Regions from separate parts of the Butyricicoccus sp. AM78-15b2TA genome, predicted to be linked through region 1. Evidence: a T-box and tRNA genes for the amino acid it is inferred to sense, from the RefSeq annotation. Region 1 holds a T-box; the other holds one or more tRNA genes.

Evidence for each region. The T-box of region 1 lies ahead of pheS (phenylalanine--tRNA ligase subunit alpha). A T-box ahead of a tRNA ligase gene usually reads a tRNA of that ligase, here a tRNA-Phe.
Region 2: it has a tRNA-Phe gene. The T-box ahead of pheS (phenylalanine--tRNA ligase subunit alpha) is inferred to sense a tRNA for this amino acid. The anticodon was not compared.

What each region holds. Positions count from the first base shown of each region.
Region 1 covers NZ_JAQEHY010000007.1:118,065-126,809, forward strand. The annotation lists gene rplE (50S ribosomal protein L5) at 1-538, shown strand, start outside; gene PGS25_RS08850 (type Z 30S ribosomal protein S14) at 553-738, shown strand; T-box leader at 1,454-1,687, shown strand; gene pheS (phenylalanine--tRNA ligase subunit alpha) at 1,869-2,888, shown strand; gene pheT (phenylalanine--tRNA ligase subunit beta) at 3,076-5,484, shown strand; gene PGS25_RS08865 (copper amine oxidase N-terminal domain-containing protein) at 5,553-7,301, opposite strand; gene PGS25_RS08870 (polysaccharide deacetylase family protein) at 7,447-8,274, shown strand; gene aroF (3-deoxy-7-phosphoheptulonate synthase) at 8,513-8,745, opposite strand, start outside.
Region 2 covers NZ_JAQEHY010000002.1:256,558-265,302, forward strand. The annotation lists gene PGS25_RS03220 (DNA gyrase/topoisomerase IV subunit A) at 1-2,127, shown strand, start outside; gene PGS25_RS03225 (YerC/YecD family TrpR-related protein) at 3,244-3,558, shown strand; gene PGS25_RS03230 (class I SAM-dependent DNA methyltransferase) at 3,551-4,288, shown strand; gene hslO (Hsp33 family molecular chaperone HslO) at 4,292-5,173, shown strand; tRNA gene PGS25_RS03240 (tRNA-Asp) at 5,284-5,360, shown strand; tRNA gene PGS25_RS03245 (tRNA-Phe) at 5,391-5,466, shown strand; tRNA gene PGS25_RS03250 (tRNA-Gly) at 5,733-5,808, shown strand; tRNA gene PGS25_RS03255 (tRNA-Cys) at 5,812-5,885, shown strand; gene PGS25_RS03260 (S-layer homology domain-containing protein) at 6,039-6,623, shown strand; gene PGS25_RS03265 (response regulator transcription factor) at 6,760-7,446, shown strand; gene PGS25_RS03270 (sensor histidine kinase) at 7,449-8,745, shown strand, end outside.

The DNA of each region.
Region 1 (8,745 bases):
GAATATGAAAGCAAAGTATACTGCGGAAGTTGCGCCTGCTCTGATGAAGAAGTTTCAGTACGAGAGCGCAATGCAGATTCCGAAGCTCGACAAGATCGTAATCAACGTCGGCTGCGGTAAGGAAGCAAACGGTAACTCCAAGGTTATCGAGGCTATTGTCCGTGATATCACCCTGATCTCCGGCCAGAAGCCGATCATCACCCACGCTAAGAAGTCCATCGCAAACTTCAAGCTGCGTGACGGCATGCCGGTAGGCGTTAAGGTAACCCTGCGCCGTGACCGTATGTGGGAGTTCCTGGATCGTCTGTTCAACGTAGCTCTGCCGCGTGTACGCGACTTCCGCGGCATCAACGGCAACGCATTTGACGGCCGTGGCAACTACGCTCTGGGTCTGAACGAGCAGCTGATCTTCCCGGAAATTTCCTATGATCAGATCGACAAGATCCGCGGCATGAACATCGTTATCTGCACCACTGCAAATACCGATGAAGAAGCAAAGGAGCTGCTTACTCTGATGGGCGCTCCGTTTGAGAAGTAAGGAGGAGAAGTTAAATGGCTAAGAAGTCGATGGTTCTCAAGCAGCAGGCTAAGCCGAAGTTCTCCAGCCGAGCTTACAACCGCTGCAAGATCTGCGGCCGTCCGCACGCTTACCTGCGTGATTTCGGTATCTGCCGTATCTGCTTCCGCGAGCTGGCTTACAAGGGCCAGATTCCGGGTGTCCGCAAGGCATCCTGGTAAGGAAGAGCGATTTCAAAAAGGAACCCGTAAGGGTTCCTTTTTTTATGCTCTAACGGTGGGCAGAGACCATTTCTGCACCGGATAACCGGGGTACACGAACTGCGCAGGCGGTTCGCCCTAACGGGCGGCTCCTTTTCTGCACCGACTTATCGGGGCACGCGAACTGCGTAAGCGGGTTCGCCCTTTCCGGGCGGAGAGTTTTTCGCTGCACCTCAGCGGGGAGTGCGCTGACGCCGCGCGGGCGCACAAGAGGGTAGACACCTGCGGTTTCCACCCTCTGATTTTCTCCCCTTTCCCTTGGAGGGTCTGGCGCAGATTTCCTATATGTGACCGCTGCGAAATAGGGGAACGGCAGAGGATTTTTCCTACCGTAGGGGAGCACAGTGTGCTCCCCTTTCTCTACCTATTCGCAGTGCCAGACAGTTTACTGCTACACAGGCGGTTTACTCTACGCAGGCGCGACACAAGGTGAATTGCCCGTAGGGCAAGAGAGGGTCCACTGGGGATGACAGTGCCGCGCAACGCTTTTGTGTGTTGTTACGGACGGCACCTGCGGGTTTAATAATTGGTACAATCTATCTCGTAGGGTGCGCCGACCTCGGCGCACCGCCAAACAAGGGAAAACATCACGTTAAATCTTCATTTTAACGAAAAAATCCGGTTTTCCTCTTGCATTTTCCCGCAAAATGTGTTTTAATTATTCTGTTATGAATATTTCAATGCGATGAGCAGGAAAAGTAACGCTGTGTTCCTCTTTCTCAGAGAGAACGGTCCCATGGCTGCAAGCCGTTTATCGAGGTATGGCGCGAAGTTCCCCTGTGAGCACCGGTGCTGAATAGATGCAGTAGGCGCCGGCGAAGTAACGCTCCGTTACCGGCGTTCAATGAGTGCCCGGTTTTTTCGGGAATCAGGGTGGTACCACGGAAGTTTTACGCCTTTCGTCCCTATTTTACGGGGACGGAAGGCGTTTTTTATTACCACTGTAATGGATGATATCCGTAGGGCGCGACGACTCGGCGCGCCGCATCGAACGGCAGCTGATGATTTCAGACGGCGTGCCGAGGTCGTCACGCCCTACGAACTATCCGCCCTCACTTTATCACAAAATCATATTCCAAAGGAGAATTGGTATGAAAGAAAAGCTGCAAGGCATTTTGCAGACCGCGAAGGAGCAGCTCGCTGCCGCGAAGGATTCGCGCGCGCTGGACGAGGCCCGCGTTAAGTTCCTCGGCAAAAAGGGTGAGCTGACCGCGCTGCTCAAGGGCATGAAGGACGTTGCTGCAGAGGAGCGTCCGGTTGTTGGTCAGCTGATCAACGACGTTCGTGCGGAGATCGAAACCATCATTGACAAGCAGAAGAAGCTGATCGAGCAGGCTGCGCTCGAGAAGAAGCTGGAGGCTGAGACCATCGACGTTACCCTGCCGGGTGAGGACGTTGTCATCGGCAAAAAGCATCCGCTGAACATCGTGCTCGATGAGTTCAAGGAGATTTTCCTCGGTCTGGGCTTCTCCATCGCAGAGGGCCCGGAGGTTGAACTGGATCACTACAACTTTGAGGCGCTGAACATTCCGAAGGACCATCCGGCACGCGACACGCAGGATACCTTCTATATTTCGGATAACGTTGTGCTCCGCACGCAGACCTCTCCGATGCAGGTCCGCACGATGGAAAAGCGCAAGCCGCCGATCCGCATTATTGCGCCGGGCCGTGTTTACCGTTCGGACGCCGTTGACGCAACCCACTCTCCGCTGTTCCATCAGATCGAGGGTCTGGTTGTCGATAAGGGCATCCGCATGAGCGACCTCAAGGGCATCCTCGAGCTGTTTGCAAAGAAGCTGTACGGCGAGGACACGGTTGTTCGTTTCCGTCCGCATCACTTCCCGTTCACCGAGCCGTCTGCGGAGATGGATATCCAGTGCTACCGCTGCCACGGCGAAGGCTGCCCGCTCTGCAAGGGCGAGGGCTGGATCGAGATCCTCGGCTGCGGCATGGTTCACCCCAAGGTGCTTGAGATGAGCGGCATCGACCCGAATGAATACTCCGGCTACGCCTTCGGCATCGGTCTGGAGCGTATGGTTATGGGCCGCTTCAAGATCGACGATATCCGTCTGTTCTATGAGAACGACGTTCGATTCCTGCACCAGTTCTAAACCTGCACCCGTAGGGCGGGATGACCTCATCCCGCCGCACTCTCCCGCATGTTACAAGCGATACGTATTATCGTAGGGCGCGACGACCCCGGCGCGCCGCTCGTAAGTATATGCAGGCGGCAAATACGGCGCGCCGAGTCGTCGCGCCCTACGGACAACAATAACACCAAAAGGAGTGTTCCTATCAATGAAACTGCCATTATCCTGGCTTTCGGATTATACCGATATGAACGGCATCACCCCGAAGGAGTATGATGCCAAGCTGACTATGTCCGGCTCCAAGGTCGAGGAGGTTTACTACCTCGGCGCGGAGATCGACAACGTTGTGACCGGCAAGATCCTCGAGGTTGTCGATCACCCGGACTCCGACCATCTGAAGATCTGCCAGCTCGATGTCGGCAAGGAGGAGCCGGTGCAGATCGTCACCGGCGCACCCAATGTAACGCCTGCGTCCGTTGGCGAGATTTGCCCGGTCTGCCTGCACAAGTCCACCCTGCCGGGCGGCGTGAAGATCACCAAGGGCAAGCTGCGCGGCGTGCCGTCCAACGGCATGATGTGCTCGTTCCAGGAGCTGGGTCTGTCCCACGGCTGCGTACCGTATGCGTGCGAGAACGGCATCCTGTTCCTGCCCGCCGGCACCCCGGTTGGCGAGGACATCAAGAAGGTGCTCGGTCTGGACGACTGGGTTTCCGATTTTGAGATCACGTCCAACCGCCCGGACTGCCTGAGCGTGATCGGTCTGGCCCGCGAGACTGCGGCTACCTTCGACCGTCCGTTCAGCGTCAAGACCCCGGAGGTAAAGGGTGTCGGCGGCGACATCAACAAGTATATGTCGGTTGAGGTCAAGGACACCGACCTGTGCCCGCGCTACACCGCCCGCATTGTCAAGAATATCAAGATCGAGCCGTCTCCGGCGTGGATGCGCGAGCGTCTGCACGCCTGCGGCGTTCGTCCGATCAACAACATCGTTGATATCACCAACTATGTTATGCTCGAGTACGGCCAGCCGATGCATGCGTTCGACTACAAGTGCCTGTCCGATGGCCGCATTGTTGTCCGCCGTGCCCGCAACGGCGAGTCCATCCAGACTCTGGACGGCGTGGATCACGACCTGAACGACAAGATGCTCGCCATCTGCGACAACGACAAGCCGGTTGCTGTTGCAGGCGTTATGGGCGGCGCAAACTCTGAGATTATGGACGACACCAAGACCGTCGTTTTCGAGTCCGCAAACTTCCATGGTGCTACCGTTCGTATCACCGCAAAGGCGCTCGGCATGCGTACCGAGGCCTCCGGCCGCTTTGAGAAGGGCCTGGACCCGCGCATGACCCTCGATGCGGTCAACCGTGCGTGCGAGCTGGTGGAGCAGCTGGGCGCAGGCGAGGTCATCGACGGCATTATCGACGTTGACAACTCCGACCCGAACCACAAGCGTCTGCCGTTCGAGCCGGACAAGATGAATGCGCTGCTCGGTCTGGAGCTGTCCACGGAGGAGCAGGTAAAGCTGCTCGAGAAGCTGGGCTTCAAGATCGAGAACAACGAGGTCGTTGTGCCGTTCTTCCGCACCGACATCAACCGTATGTGCGACGTAGCCGAGGAGGTTGCCCGTATGTACGGCTACGACAAGATTCCGACCACGCTGTACGCCGGTGAGATGGTACAGGGTGAGTTCACGCCGGCTCAGCAGGCGGAGCGCGCCGCAGCACTGGTTTGCCGCGAGGCGGGCTTTGACGAGTCCATGAGCCACTCGTTCATCTCTCCGAAGTTCTACGACATGATCGGCTGGGACGAGAATGACCCGCGCCGTATCTCTACCACCATCCTCAATCCGCTTGGTGAGGATTTCAGCGTAATGCGTACCACCGTGCTGCCGTCCATGCTGGATAATCTGGCGCACAACCACGCGCACCGCAACCCGACCGCTTCGCTGTACGAGCTGGGCACCATCTACACCCCGACCGTCAAGGACGGCAAGGCTGACCCGGACGTACTGCCGCACGAGGAGAAGATCCTGACCCTCGGCAGCTACGGCCGCCTGTCCTTCTTCCAGTTCAAGGGCGCGATCGAGGCGCTGCTGCGTGAGCTGAACATCAAGGGCGCGTCCTTTGCTCCCGAGAAGGCCAACCCGTCCTATCACCCGGGCCGTTGTGCCAAGGTGCTCATTGACGGCAAGGAGATCGGCGTATTCGGCACCATTCATCCGACCGTTGCCGCACGCTACGGTCTGTCCGGCGAGGTACTCGCTGCCGAGCTGCAGATGGACGCGCTGCTGGCCGCCATCGACCCGGAGAAGCTGTATCATCCGCTGCCCAAGTTCCCGGCTTCCACCCGCGATATCGCCGTTCTGGTTGATGATGCCGTTCCGGCAGCCTCCATGCAGGCCGCTGTTGAGAAGGCGGCGGGCAAGCTGCTCGAATCCGTCAAGCTGTTTGACGTTTACAAGGGCAAGGGCATCCCGGAGGGCAAGAAGTCTGTTGCTTATTCGCTGTCCCTGCGCGCACCCGACCGTACCCTCACCGATGAGGAGTGCGACAAGGCAATGCGTGCCGCTATCTCGGCGCTCGAGACCGAGTTCGGCGCTCAGCTGCGCGGCTAAGTTTCCGAAAAAGTACAAAAAAGAGCAGATGCTTGGCATCTGCTCTTTCTTTATGGTTTTATAATGCGTTATCCAAGAGAACCGTCCGGATTGACAGAATCCCAGTCATTGGAATAATCATGCTGCGTCCATTCGACGATTTTGTCGCCTGCAGGCGGCGCGTTCTTCGGCTCGACACTGGATTCGGTCGTGCTCAGCGTGATATCGAGCGACAGAATGCCGGTGTTCTTGGTGTGGTAGGTCGCGTTCAATTTGCAGTTCTGCACACTGCCGGAGAACGTCAGCACGGTTTTGGTGGTGTTCCAGCTATCGGAGCGGCTTTCGAGCGTGCCCGAGAACGAGCCGTCCGCCGTGTTCAGCGTGTAGCTGCCGGTCATGGTTTTCCCGTAGTCGTCATTCTGTTTGTCGAGCTTTGCCGTGTAGCGCGAGCCGCTTGCGGTGAATTGTTCATCGCCCAGCAGGTCGTTCGGGCGGTTTACGTCATTCTTTATGTTGCGATAAAAATCCGCCCAGCCAAGCTCATATGCGGTCACGTTGGATTCGTTCGAGGCAACGATACGTTCGCCCACCGAGGCAAAGGTATTGTTCTTCAGAATCTTCAGATTTTCGCTGAACAGAGCGCCGAATGTGCTGTCCGCCCAGTTGATGTGCAGCCACGCGCCGTTCGACAGAGCCTTGAGATCGGCGTCGTCCGTTTTGTCCATCGCCAGAATCTTCGCCACGGCGGGGCACTTCAAATACAGGTCGCCGCTGTCCGCGCTGCATAGGAGCTCGAGCTTGACGTTGCTCAGCGCACTGCGCAGGAGGGCCGCCTGTGCGGCGGTGAGTACGTCATCCGCCTGCGAATCGCCGAGGAAATAAGACGCCAGCACGCGCAGATCGACCGTCACGGTCGCTTCAATGGCTTGTCCGTTCGCCAGAAATTCGGCTTTGACATCGACCTTGTAATCCTTGTTGCCGTCGATGGTGTCGAAGGCGGTATACGCCGCGCCGATCGTCGCCACTGTGCGCAGCGTCTTGGCATTTTCGGTGGACGGCTGTGCCTTGATCCACTTGTTGAGCACGGTAAACTTGCTGTCAATGTCGTTTACAAGCGCCGCGCGGTCATACAGCACGGCGGTCTGCATATCCTGATCCCACTGCACGGTCAGTCCGAACGCTTCGGCAAAAAAGCGCACCGGAACATAGGTGCGTCCGCCTTTTTTGTACGGCGCGGTATCAAGCTGCACGGTTTTGACGGTTTTGCCCGCGCTGTCCGTGACGGTAAGCTGCTTGCCGCCGAGCGCGAACGACAGCGTTTCGCCGTCCTTTTTCGCGGTGATTGCGCCTGCGTTGTAGTCTACCTCAGCGCCGAGCACCTCGGCAATGGCGCGGAAGGGAACCATCACGCGCCCGTTTACCTTTTCCGGCTGTGCGTCCGCAAAGTGGACATACGCGCCGTTGAGCTGCACGGAAAGCTGACAGCGGAGTTTGTATTCCTCGCCCTCTGTCATGGCACGCGCTGTATCACGATAGCATTCCTCTAAATCACCGTCCCAGCCGAAGGACAGCCCCTCCAGATCGTCATACCCCCAGTATTCGACCGCCAGCGTGGGATTGCTGCGCACGGCGTTCAAGTGCTGCCGATAATGGTCACTGAGCGTATCATAATCGAAAACGCCGTAGTACGATTCCTGTTCCATGTACTCCTCTGCGCTGTCGTACCCGAACTGCTGATACATCGGCGGTGTGGCATCCAGTGCAAGCGCGCTCGGCGCAGAGCCTGCCAGCAGCAGTGCCGCCAGTGCCGCAGAGGCAAATCGTTTCATCTTTTTCATGTCGTAACCCCCTCATGTTGGTGTTACTACCATTGTACAGGAAATCGGTAGGGGTTGTCTACCTGTAACCTGACGCAAATTGGCAGAGAAAAATCGGCATATTGCCCATGCAGCCGCATAGGGTAGAGCAAGGGAGGGCACTGCTATGTTTATCACGATCACACGCACGGGTCTGCGCCGAATCGGTGTGGGACTTAGCGCTTTTGCGGTTCTGACTGCGGTTTTCATTCTGTTTCCGCGCGAAAATACTGAGCCAACAGCCGCCGAACAGGCGGTTCCCGCGTCTGTCAGCGACTGGGGATTATCGTTCCAGACCGAGGGACAGCCGCCGGTCGGCAATGTCTCCGCCGAGGAACTGCGGCAGTACAACGCGTTTTACGTCGGTGATACGAGCAAAAAGACCATCTACCTGACGTTCGACGCGGGCTACGAGAACGGCTGCACGCCTGCTATTCTGGATGCGCTCAAAAAGCATAACGCGCCTGCCTGCTTTTTCGTGGTGGGAAACTTTATTGATACCGCACCGGATCTCGTAAAGCGCATGGCCGCAGAAGGGCATATTGTGGGCAATCACACGCTGCACCATCCGGATATGTCCGGCATTGCGGATAAGAGCGCGTTTGCGGCGGAGCTGAACGGTCTCGAGGAGAAATACACCGCGCTGACCGGTCAGCCGATGCAGAAATTTTATCGTCCGCCGCAGGGCAAGTTCAGCGAGGAGAATCTCCGGCAGGCGCAGGAGCTGGGGTATACCACGGTTTTCTGGTCGCTCGCGTATGTGGACTGGTATACGGATAACCAGCCGACCGATGAGCAGGCATTCTCCAAGCTGCTTCCGCGGATACATAACGGGGCCATCGTGCTGCTGCATTCCACCAGTGAGACCAATGCGAGGATTCTCGATGAATTGCTGACCAAGTGGGAGAGTGCGGGTTATACCTTTGGCGCACTGACAGACCTTGCATCCGGCTAAACCGCAGGGGTACGGCTCGGCGCACCGCAGGTAACGATTGGTACGCGTTATCCCGTAGGGGAGCACAGTGTGCTCCCACGCAACACCAAATCACACGGTTCACGGGCGAACACTGTTCGCCCCTACGGTTACGCAGCTGCAGATGGTTTACAAACGGTGCGCCGAGGTACGGGAAAACGATATGGTAAAATAAAACCCTCTCTGGATTTTCAGAGAGGGTTTTGTGCATTGTTTGCTTTTACGGCATCATGGTGCGGCCTTCAAACTCGGCGCGGCGCTTGATGTCCTTCATGACGGTATCGAACTGGTTGAGGTCGAGCGACTGCGCACCGTCGCAGAGGGCGTGCGCGGGATCGTTGTGCGCCTCGATGATCAGGCCGTCAGCACCGGCAGCGATGGCTGCGCGGGACAGCGGCTGCACCATATCACGGCGGCCTGCTGCGTGGGACGGGTCGATGATGATCGGCAGGT
Region 2 (8,745 bases), on a different contig from region 1:
ATGCCGTACGCGATGAGCGTTATCGTGTCCCGCGCGATTCCGGAGATTGACGGCTTCAAGCCGTCCCACCGCAAGCTGCTGTACACCATGTACAAGATGGGCCTGCTGAACGGCAACCGCACCAAATCTGCGAACATCGTGGGTCAGACCATGAAGCTGAACCCGCATGGCGATGCGGCTATCTACGAGACCATGGTGCGCCTGACACGCGGCAACGAGGCGCTTCTCATGCCGTTTGTGGACAGCAAGGGCAACTTCGGCAAGGTATACTCGCGCGATATGGCATACGCCGCGCCGCGTTATACCGAGGCCAAGCTGGATGCGTTCTGTGCTGAGCTGTTCCGCGATATCGACACCGACGCGGTGGATTTTGTGGATAACTATGACGGCGAGATGAAGGAGCCGACGCTGCTGCCGACGACCTACCCGAACATTCTCGTGTCCGCGAATACCGGCATTGCGGTCGGCATGGCATCCAATTTCTGCGGCTTTAACCTCGCGGAAGTCTGCCGCACGACCATCGAGCTTATCAAAAATCCCGAGCACGACATCCTTTCCACGCTGCCCGCGCCGGATTTTACCACCGGCGGCGACCTCATCTACGATGAAGCGGAAATGCGTGCCATCTACCGCACCGGACGCGGCTCGTTCAAGGTGCGCGCAAAATGGGCGTACAACAAGAAAGACAACCTGATCGAGATCACGGAGATTCCGTACACGACCACCATCGAGGCCATCATCGACAAGATCGCCGAGCTGGTCAAGAACGGCAAGGTGCGCGAGATTGCCGATGTGCGCGACGAGACCGACCTTTCCGGTCTGAAGATCGCCATCGACCTCAAGCGCGGCACCGACCCGGAAAAGCTGATGGCCAAGCTGATGAAGATGACCACCCTGCAGGACAGCTTCTCCTGCAACTTCAACGTGCTGATCGCAGGCATGCCGCGCGTGCTCGGCGTAGCCGAGCTGCTCGATGAGTGGACAGCGTGGCGCACCGAATGCGTTCGCCGCCGCGTGTTCTTCGACCTCAACAAGAAGAAGGACAAGCTGCATCTGCTGCTCGGTCTGCGCAAAATCCTGCTCGATATCGACAAGGCGATTAAAATCATCCGCGAGACCGAAGAGGACGCAAATGTTATCCCGAACCTGATGGAAGGCTTCGGCATCGACAAAATCCAGGCCGAATTTATTGCGGATATCCGTCTGCGCAACATCAACAAGGAATATATCCTGAAGCGCACGCAGGAGACCGAAGCACTCGAAAACGAGATTAAAAAGCTGGAGGAAATCGTTAAATCCAAGGCGAAAATCCGCAATATCATCATCAAGGAGCTGGAGCAGATCATCAAGAAGTACCCCTCCGAGCGCTGCACGCGCATCATCACCGCGGACAACGTGCAGCAGTTCGACGAGGAGGATCACATCGAGGATTATCCGGTGCTGCTGTTCCTCACCCGTGAGGGCTACTTCAAGAAGATTACGCCGCAGTCGTGGCGTATGTCGCAGGACCATAAGCTCAAAGAGGGCGATGAGGTGTTCTGGACGGCTGAGGCGACCAACAAGAACGAAATTATCTTTTTCACCAATATGCAGCAGGCGTACAAGGCGCACCTGTACGATTTTGAGGACAGCAAGGCGTCTGTGCTCGGTGATTACCTTGCGTCCAAGCTGGAGATGGACGAGGGCGAAATGCCGGTTTATGCCGTCCTGCCGGGTGACTACAAGGGCAGTATGGTCGTTGTGTTCAAAAACGGCAAGGCAGCCCGGTTTTCTATGGAATCCTTCGAGACCAAGACCAACCGACGCCGCCTGACAGGCGCGTACTCGGATAAGGCGCCGGCTGTGGCGTTCTTCCACCCAATCGAGGAGGAGAGCGAGATCACCATGTTCTCGACTGCCAACCGTGCGCTCACGTTCCGCGCGAGCATGCTCGATGTCAAGACAACCCGTTCCACGCAGGGCGTGCAGACCATGGTGCTGCGCGGCAAGCATACCATTACGCGGGCGTGCCGCACTGAGGACGCCGCGCTCAGCGATAACGCGCGCTACCGCTGCCGCAGTATTCCGTCCATCGGTGCATTGCTTACGGATGAGGATCTGCCGGATAAGCAGCTCAAATTGCTTTAATGCGAAACGCAGAGGGTTTCCTCTGCGTTTTTTCTCTTCACCGATTCTGCGGGGGACACGAACTGCCGCAGGCGTGTTCGCTCCTGACGGGCGGAGAGTTTTTCGCTGAACCTCAGCGGGGAGTTGCGCTCTGCGGAGCGCGGGGATTCGCCGCGCCCCGCGGCGGGGCAAGAGGGTAGACACCAAGGTTTCTACCCTCTTAACTCCCACTTCCTTTTGGTATAGTCTGGCGCAGATTGCCGACATGTGACCGCTGCGAAAAGGGGTACGGCAGAGGTTTTTTTCTACCGTAGGGGAGCACAGTGTGCTCCCATGCCGAGACATATTCGCAGTGTCGGATACTGTTCTGCTACACTTGTGGGTTCATCTACGCAAGCGCGGCATGACAGTGCCGCGCAACCCTTTGGCACGTTATACCGGAAGGCACCTGCGAATTTAGGTGTTTGGCACAATTTATCCTCGTAGGTGCTGTCTATCATAACGCGCTAACGAATTGCGCGACACTGTCATGTCGCGCCTGCGGAGAGTTGCCGGTCTGTGTAGCAGTATGTTATCTGACACTGCGAATCGGTTGCGAAAGATACGGAAGAAAAAATCCTCTGCCGTACCTCTTTTTCGCAGCGGTCACATATAGGAAATCTGCGCCAGATTAGGAAGCAAGGGAAAGGTAGGAGTCCAAAGAGGAAGGGAAACCGCAGGTGTCCCTTCCTTTTTGCCCCCGCCGCGGGGCGCGGCACGCTCCCGCCGTCCGCAGACGGCGAATCCCCACGCTGAGGTTCAGCGGAAAACTCCCCGCCCCGTTAGGGCGAACACGCTGACGCAGTTCGCGCCCCCCGCTGGGTCGGTGCAGGAAAAGGTGCCGCCCGCCAGGGCGAACCCGCTGACGCAGTTCGCGCACCCCGCAGGGTCGGTGCAGGAAAAGGAGCCGCCCCGTCAGGGCGAACACGCCTGCGGCAGTTCGCGCCCCCCGCTCAGCCGATGCAGAGAAAAAGAGTGCCGCACACGGACATCTGTCCACCTGTGAAAACTAAATATTTTTACGCTTTACACTATAAAAGCGATGTGCTATAATACAGGGTATAAGAGCGAAAAAACGAATGTAGGGAGGGATAGACCATGAATCGAAAGTTGAAGGACGAGGATATGGACATTCTGTTTCGCGGTATTCTCAAGCTGCAGACAGTCGAGGATTGCTACGACTTTTTTGAAGATCTGTGCACAATCGCCGAGCTGCGTGCCATGGTGCAGCGCTTTCAGGTGGCGCGTATGCTGGACGAGGGACGCATTTACAGCGATATCGTGCAGGAGACCGGCGCGTCCACCGCGACGATCAGCCGCGTGAACAAGTGCCTTGTGTATGGCTCGGACGGCTACCGCAAGATGCTCGACCGGCTCAAGGAGGACGAAACAGCAGAGGAGAGCCATGAATAGTTACGAAACCCTGTCGGAATACTATGACCGCTTCACGGATGACGTGGGCTACGAGGAATGGGCTGACTTTTTCGAGCGCCTGTTTGAGCGGGAGGGCGTAAAGCCATCGCTGGTGCTCGATCTGGCGTGCGGAACCGGCAGTCTGACACGCATTTTGGCGCAGCGCGGCTATGATATGATCGGCGCGGACGCATCGCCGGAAATGCTCATGCAGGCGCTGCAGAACACGCTGGACTGCGAGCCACGTCCACTGCTGCTCAATCAGCGTATGGAGGAGCTGGACCTGTACGGCGCGGTAGACGCGTGCCTGTGCTGTCTGGACAGCGTAAACTACGTCACTGAGCCGGAAGCACTGCAGACCGCCTTCGAGCGCGTACACACGTTCCTCAATCCGGACGGCCTGTTCGTATTCGACATCAACACACCGGAAAAATTCGCCCGCATTGATGGCGAAAGCTATGTCCGCGAGGACGACGGCGTGTTCTGCGTATGGCAGGCGGCGGTCGAGGACGGCCTGTGCGCCTACCAGTTCGATATTTTCGAGCAGGAGGACGATGTGTGGCACCGTGCGCAGGAAACGCACGAGGAGCGCATCTACGAGCCTGCACAGCTGACCGCCATGCTGGAGCGGGCCGGTTTTACCGAGATCAAAACCTATGGCGACCAGTCCTTTGCGCCCGTACAGGGCGGCGAGGACCGCATTTACTTTACAGCACGAAAGAGAGATTAACTTATGAGCGATACGTTACTTCGCGCGATCGCCCGTGATGCGGGCATCCAGATTTGTGCAGCCAGCACGACCGAGCTGGTCGAGCGCGCACACGAAATCCACAGCACCACGCCGCTGGCTACCGCAGCCCTCGGACGAACGCTGACCGCGACTGCCATCATGGGCAGCCAGCTCAAGGTCGAGGACGGCTCCGTGACCGTGCAGATCAAGGGCAACGGCCCGCTCGGCGCGATCGTCTGCGTCGGTGATTCGGACGGCTATGTGCGCGGCTATCTGCAGGACCCGGCTGTCGATCTGCCGCTGCGTGCGGACGGCAAGCTGAATGTAGGCGGCGGTGTCGGCCGCGGCTATCTGATGGTGATTAAGGACATTGGCCTAAAGGACCCGATCACGGGCACGGTTGCGCTCGTCAACGGTGAGATTGCCGAGGACCTGACCCGCTATTTCGCGGAGAGCGAGCAGATCCCGTCTGCGTGCGCGCTGGGCGTGCTCGTGGATACCGACTGCTCGGTCAAGTGCGCCGGCGGCTGGCTCGTGCAGCTCATGCCGGGCGTGAAGGATTCCGACATTGACAAGCTGGAGGCCAATCTGGCAAAGCTGGAGAGCATGACTGCTATGCTTGATAAGGGCATGAGCCTCGAGGACATCATCCGCGCGGTGCTCGATGGCTTTGAGGTAGATTTTCTGCAGACCAGTGAAATCGGCTACCGTTGTGCGTGCAGTCGTGAAAAAGTAGAGCGCGCCCTGATCAGCATGGGAAAAACCGAACTTTGCAAGATGGCGGAAGAACAGGAAAATAGTGAGGTAACCTGCCAGTTTTGCGATAAAATCTATCGTTTCAGCCGCGCAGAGTTGCAGGAACTTTTAACACACGCAACGAAATAAAAAGAAAATAAAAAAACTTTGAAAAAAGTGTTGACATTTGGGCACAGGTTCTGTATAATAAACATCGTCGCTGAGAGATACGAACGAAAACGAAACAGCGACGACGGCCTGGCCCGGTAGCTCAGTTGGTTAGAGCGCTAGCCTGTCACGCTAGAGGCCGTGGGTTCAAGTCCCATCCGGGTCGCCATTCTTCAATCGGAAACGATTGAAGGAATATGCCTCTGTAGCTCAGTCGGTAGAGCAGGGGACTGAAAATCCCCGTGTCGGTGGTTCGATTCCGCCCGGAGGCACCATTTATTCAAATGAGTGTCTGGACACTCATTTGAATAAATCTTACCTTTCGGTTAAGGAATCGAGGCCGTAGCCCTCTAACCTCTGAATTGTCGCTTTGCGACATTGAAATGAGAGCAGGCGGCTCTTAGAAACAATCCGGTGGATTGTTTCAACCGCCGTGGCTTTTGCCGCAGCAAAAGCGATTCCGCCCGTGAGCGTAAAACCCGAAGCGTCCGGTAACTAATCGGCACTGATAAAAATCGCGTTAGCGCGAAAAACTAAATATGCGGCTGTAGCTCATCTGGTAGAGCGCCACCTTGCCAAGGTGGAGGTAGCGAGTTCGAGCCTCGTCAGCCGCTCCACATGGTACCATAGCCAAGCGGTAAGGCGTGGGACTGCAACTCCCTGATCCCCAGTTCGATTCTGGGTGGTACCTCCAAAAGACTGATGTGAAAACATCAGTCTTTTTGTTTTGCACAAAATCACACGAATTTGCACAAATGCAGGTAAAGGTTGACAAATACAGCAGACTGTGTTATATTTCACCTATGGATGCACTATGGCGTCCATGCAATAAAAGGAGGAATTTAATATGACACTCAGAAAGCGACTGATCGCGCTGAGCATGGCGGCAGCCTGCGCAGCAACAGCTTTTGCCGGTGCAGCATTCACCGACCAGAGCAGCATCAAGGTGGACAGCAAGGTAATCGACACCCTGACCGAGAAGAACGTCATCAAGGGCTTTGAGGACGGTTCGTTTCAGCCGGACAAGCTCGTTACCCGTGCCCAGATGGCCAAGATGATGTTCGTACTGCGTACCGGTTCGGATGATGCGTCTTACTACGCAAAGGATATGACCGATACGTTTGCGGATACGGCCGGTACCTGGTCGAACGGCTACGTTAAGTATTGTCAGGCGTACGGCATCGTTTCCGGCAAGTCGAGCACGGTTTTTGCACCGAATGCGTCTGTAACGACGGCAGAAGCCGCAAAAATGCTGCTGGTATACAGCGGTCACGATGTACAGAAGGATGGTCTGACCGGTGCACAGTGGAAGGAAAATACCTTGAAGCTGGCAGATAAAGACGGTCTTTTGGTCTCTGTAAATACAAAGCCGGATGATGCACTCCCGCGTCAGTATGCCGCGCAGATGATTTACAACGCAATCAGCAAATAAACACGCAGCAAAGAAAAGTCCCTCAATCGAGGGACTTTTTTTCATCTTCATAAAATCTAAAGAAATTCCCTGCGGAAAACAACAGAAACCTGTGGTAAGATAGAAGTAACGAAAGGGGGAAGGGAAAATGGAAAAGCTGACTGTTCTGGTGGTGGACGACGACCGCGAAATCGTGGAAAGCATTGCGATATTCCTGCAGGCGGACGGCTATCTGGTGCGCAAGGCGTACAACGGTCTGGAGGCGCTCGACATCGTAATGACCGAGAATGTACACCTTATCATCCTTGACATTATGATGCCCGAGCTGGACGGCATCAAAACCTTATTAAAGGTAAGAGAAAGCAAAAACCTGCCGATCATCCTGCTGTCGGCCAAGAGCGAGGACGCGGACAAAATCCTCGGACTGACCGCGGGTGCGGATGATTACATTACAAAGCCGTTCAACCCGTCCGAACTGGTCGCGCGCGTGAAAAGCCAGCTGCGCCGCTATACCCAGCTGGGCGCAATGCAGATAAAGGAAACGCAGATCGTCATCCGCGGACTGGTGCTCGACACCGAGAGCAAAAGCGTGACGGTAGACGGCGAAGCCGTTCGGCTCACACCGCTCGAATACAAAATACTTGAGCTGCTGTGCCGTCACTCGGGAAGGGTGTTCTCCACCGAGGAGATTTACCGACAGGTGTGGAATGACGATATTGTCAGTGACAACGCCATTGCCGTCCATGTGCGGCACATCCGCGAAAAGATAGAGATCAACCCGAAGGAGCCGCGCTATCTTAAGGTAGTATGGGGCGTCGGCTACAAGATCGAAAGGAGCGAGTGAGTATGAATATCAAGGGGATCTTACGCAGTACGGCAGTAAAGCTTATCGCGTTTGTGTGCATTGTGGGATGCTTTGCAGGTGCGATGTTCATCGGAGAGAACACGATAGCGGGCTTCGCCGCGAACGGCCTTGACCAAATGGTCTATCGCTTTGAGGGTGATTTTGCCGACTCGTCCTATATGCATCAGCAGCTCGGCATAATGTGTGCTGAAATGGCGAATGCGTTTGAGGATGGCATGGACGCAGCGGAATTCAGCAGGCAGCATACGGATTTTGCGGGAAACTATTTCGGCCGTATGGGCGATAAAACGGTCGGCGATGACACGCTGACCGAAGCCGCGGCAAAAAAATCTGCGTTTTACATGATCACACGGCCGGGTGGCAATGTGCAGTCCAACGTGGGAATGTACTACGGCTATCCGCTTGCGGTTTACGATGAGGAGACGGGCAGTTACGGCTACTACACCGAGGAGGATGCGGCAGAGGAAGGTTGGAAGTTCAATAAGTTCAATCCGTACCCGTCTAACACCCTGCTGCTGGTGCGCTTCACGGACGCACAGGCTGCACCCATCAAGGCTGAGTGGGAAACGCAGAAGACGCAGATTACCGGCGTGCTCCATCGGGCGATTGTGCTGACGGTGATTGCACTGGTGCTGTTCGTGTTCCTGCTGTTCGTCACCGGCCGCAAGCCGGAGGATGAGGACGTGCACCTTGTCACCATCGACCGCCTGCCGGTGGAAGTGAACGTGATGTGCTTCTGGGCGGTGCTCGGTACGGCAGGCGGACTGAATCTGGCACTGATGGGTGAATTGCTGAACGGCACAAACGATATGTCGATATTGCTCGTACCGTCCATCCTGTTTTTCGTCGCGGCGTTTGCGTTCGCACTTGAACTTACGCTGTCGCTCGTGCGTGTGATCAAGAACCGCAGCTTCGTCAAGCAGTGCTGGTCGATTCGATTCATCCTCTGGTGCTGGCGAACCTTTATTAAGGTATGCAAGTGCATCCGGCAAAGTTTCGGAAAACTGCGCCGCATGCTGTTCCGCGACTACAAAACGCGCAACGTTGTGCTGCTCTTTACGGCGTATTCGGTTGTTCTCACGTTCCTCGCGGCGGTGTTCGGCGGAGTAGGCGGCTCGTTTTTTGTCTTCGTGCTCGGCGCGGTCTGGTTCCTCACGGCAGGTTACTTTCTCATCAAACGCATCACCGGCTTTGAGCGTATCGTGGACGCGCTGCGCCGGCTGCGTGCGGGCGACCTCGGCTTCAAGCTGACCGATATGCCGGAGGGTGTGTTCGCTG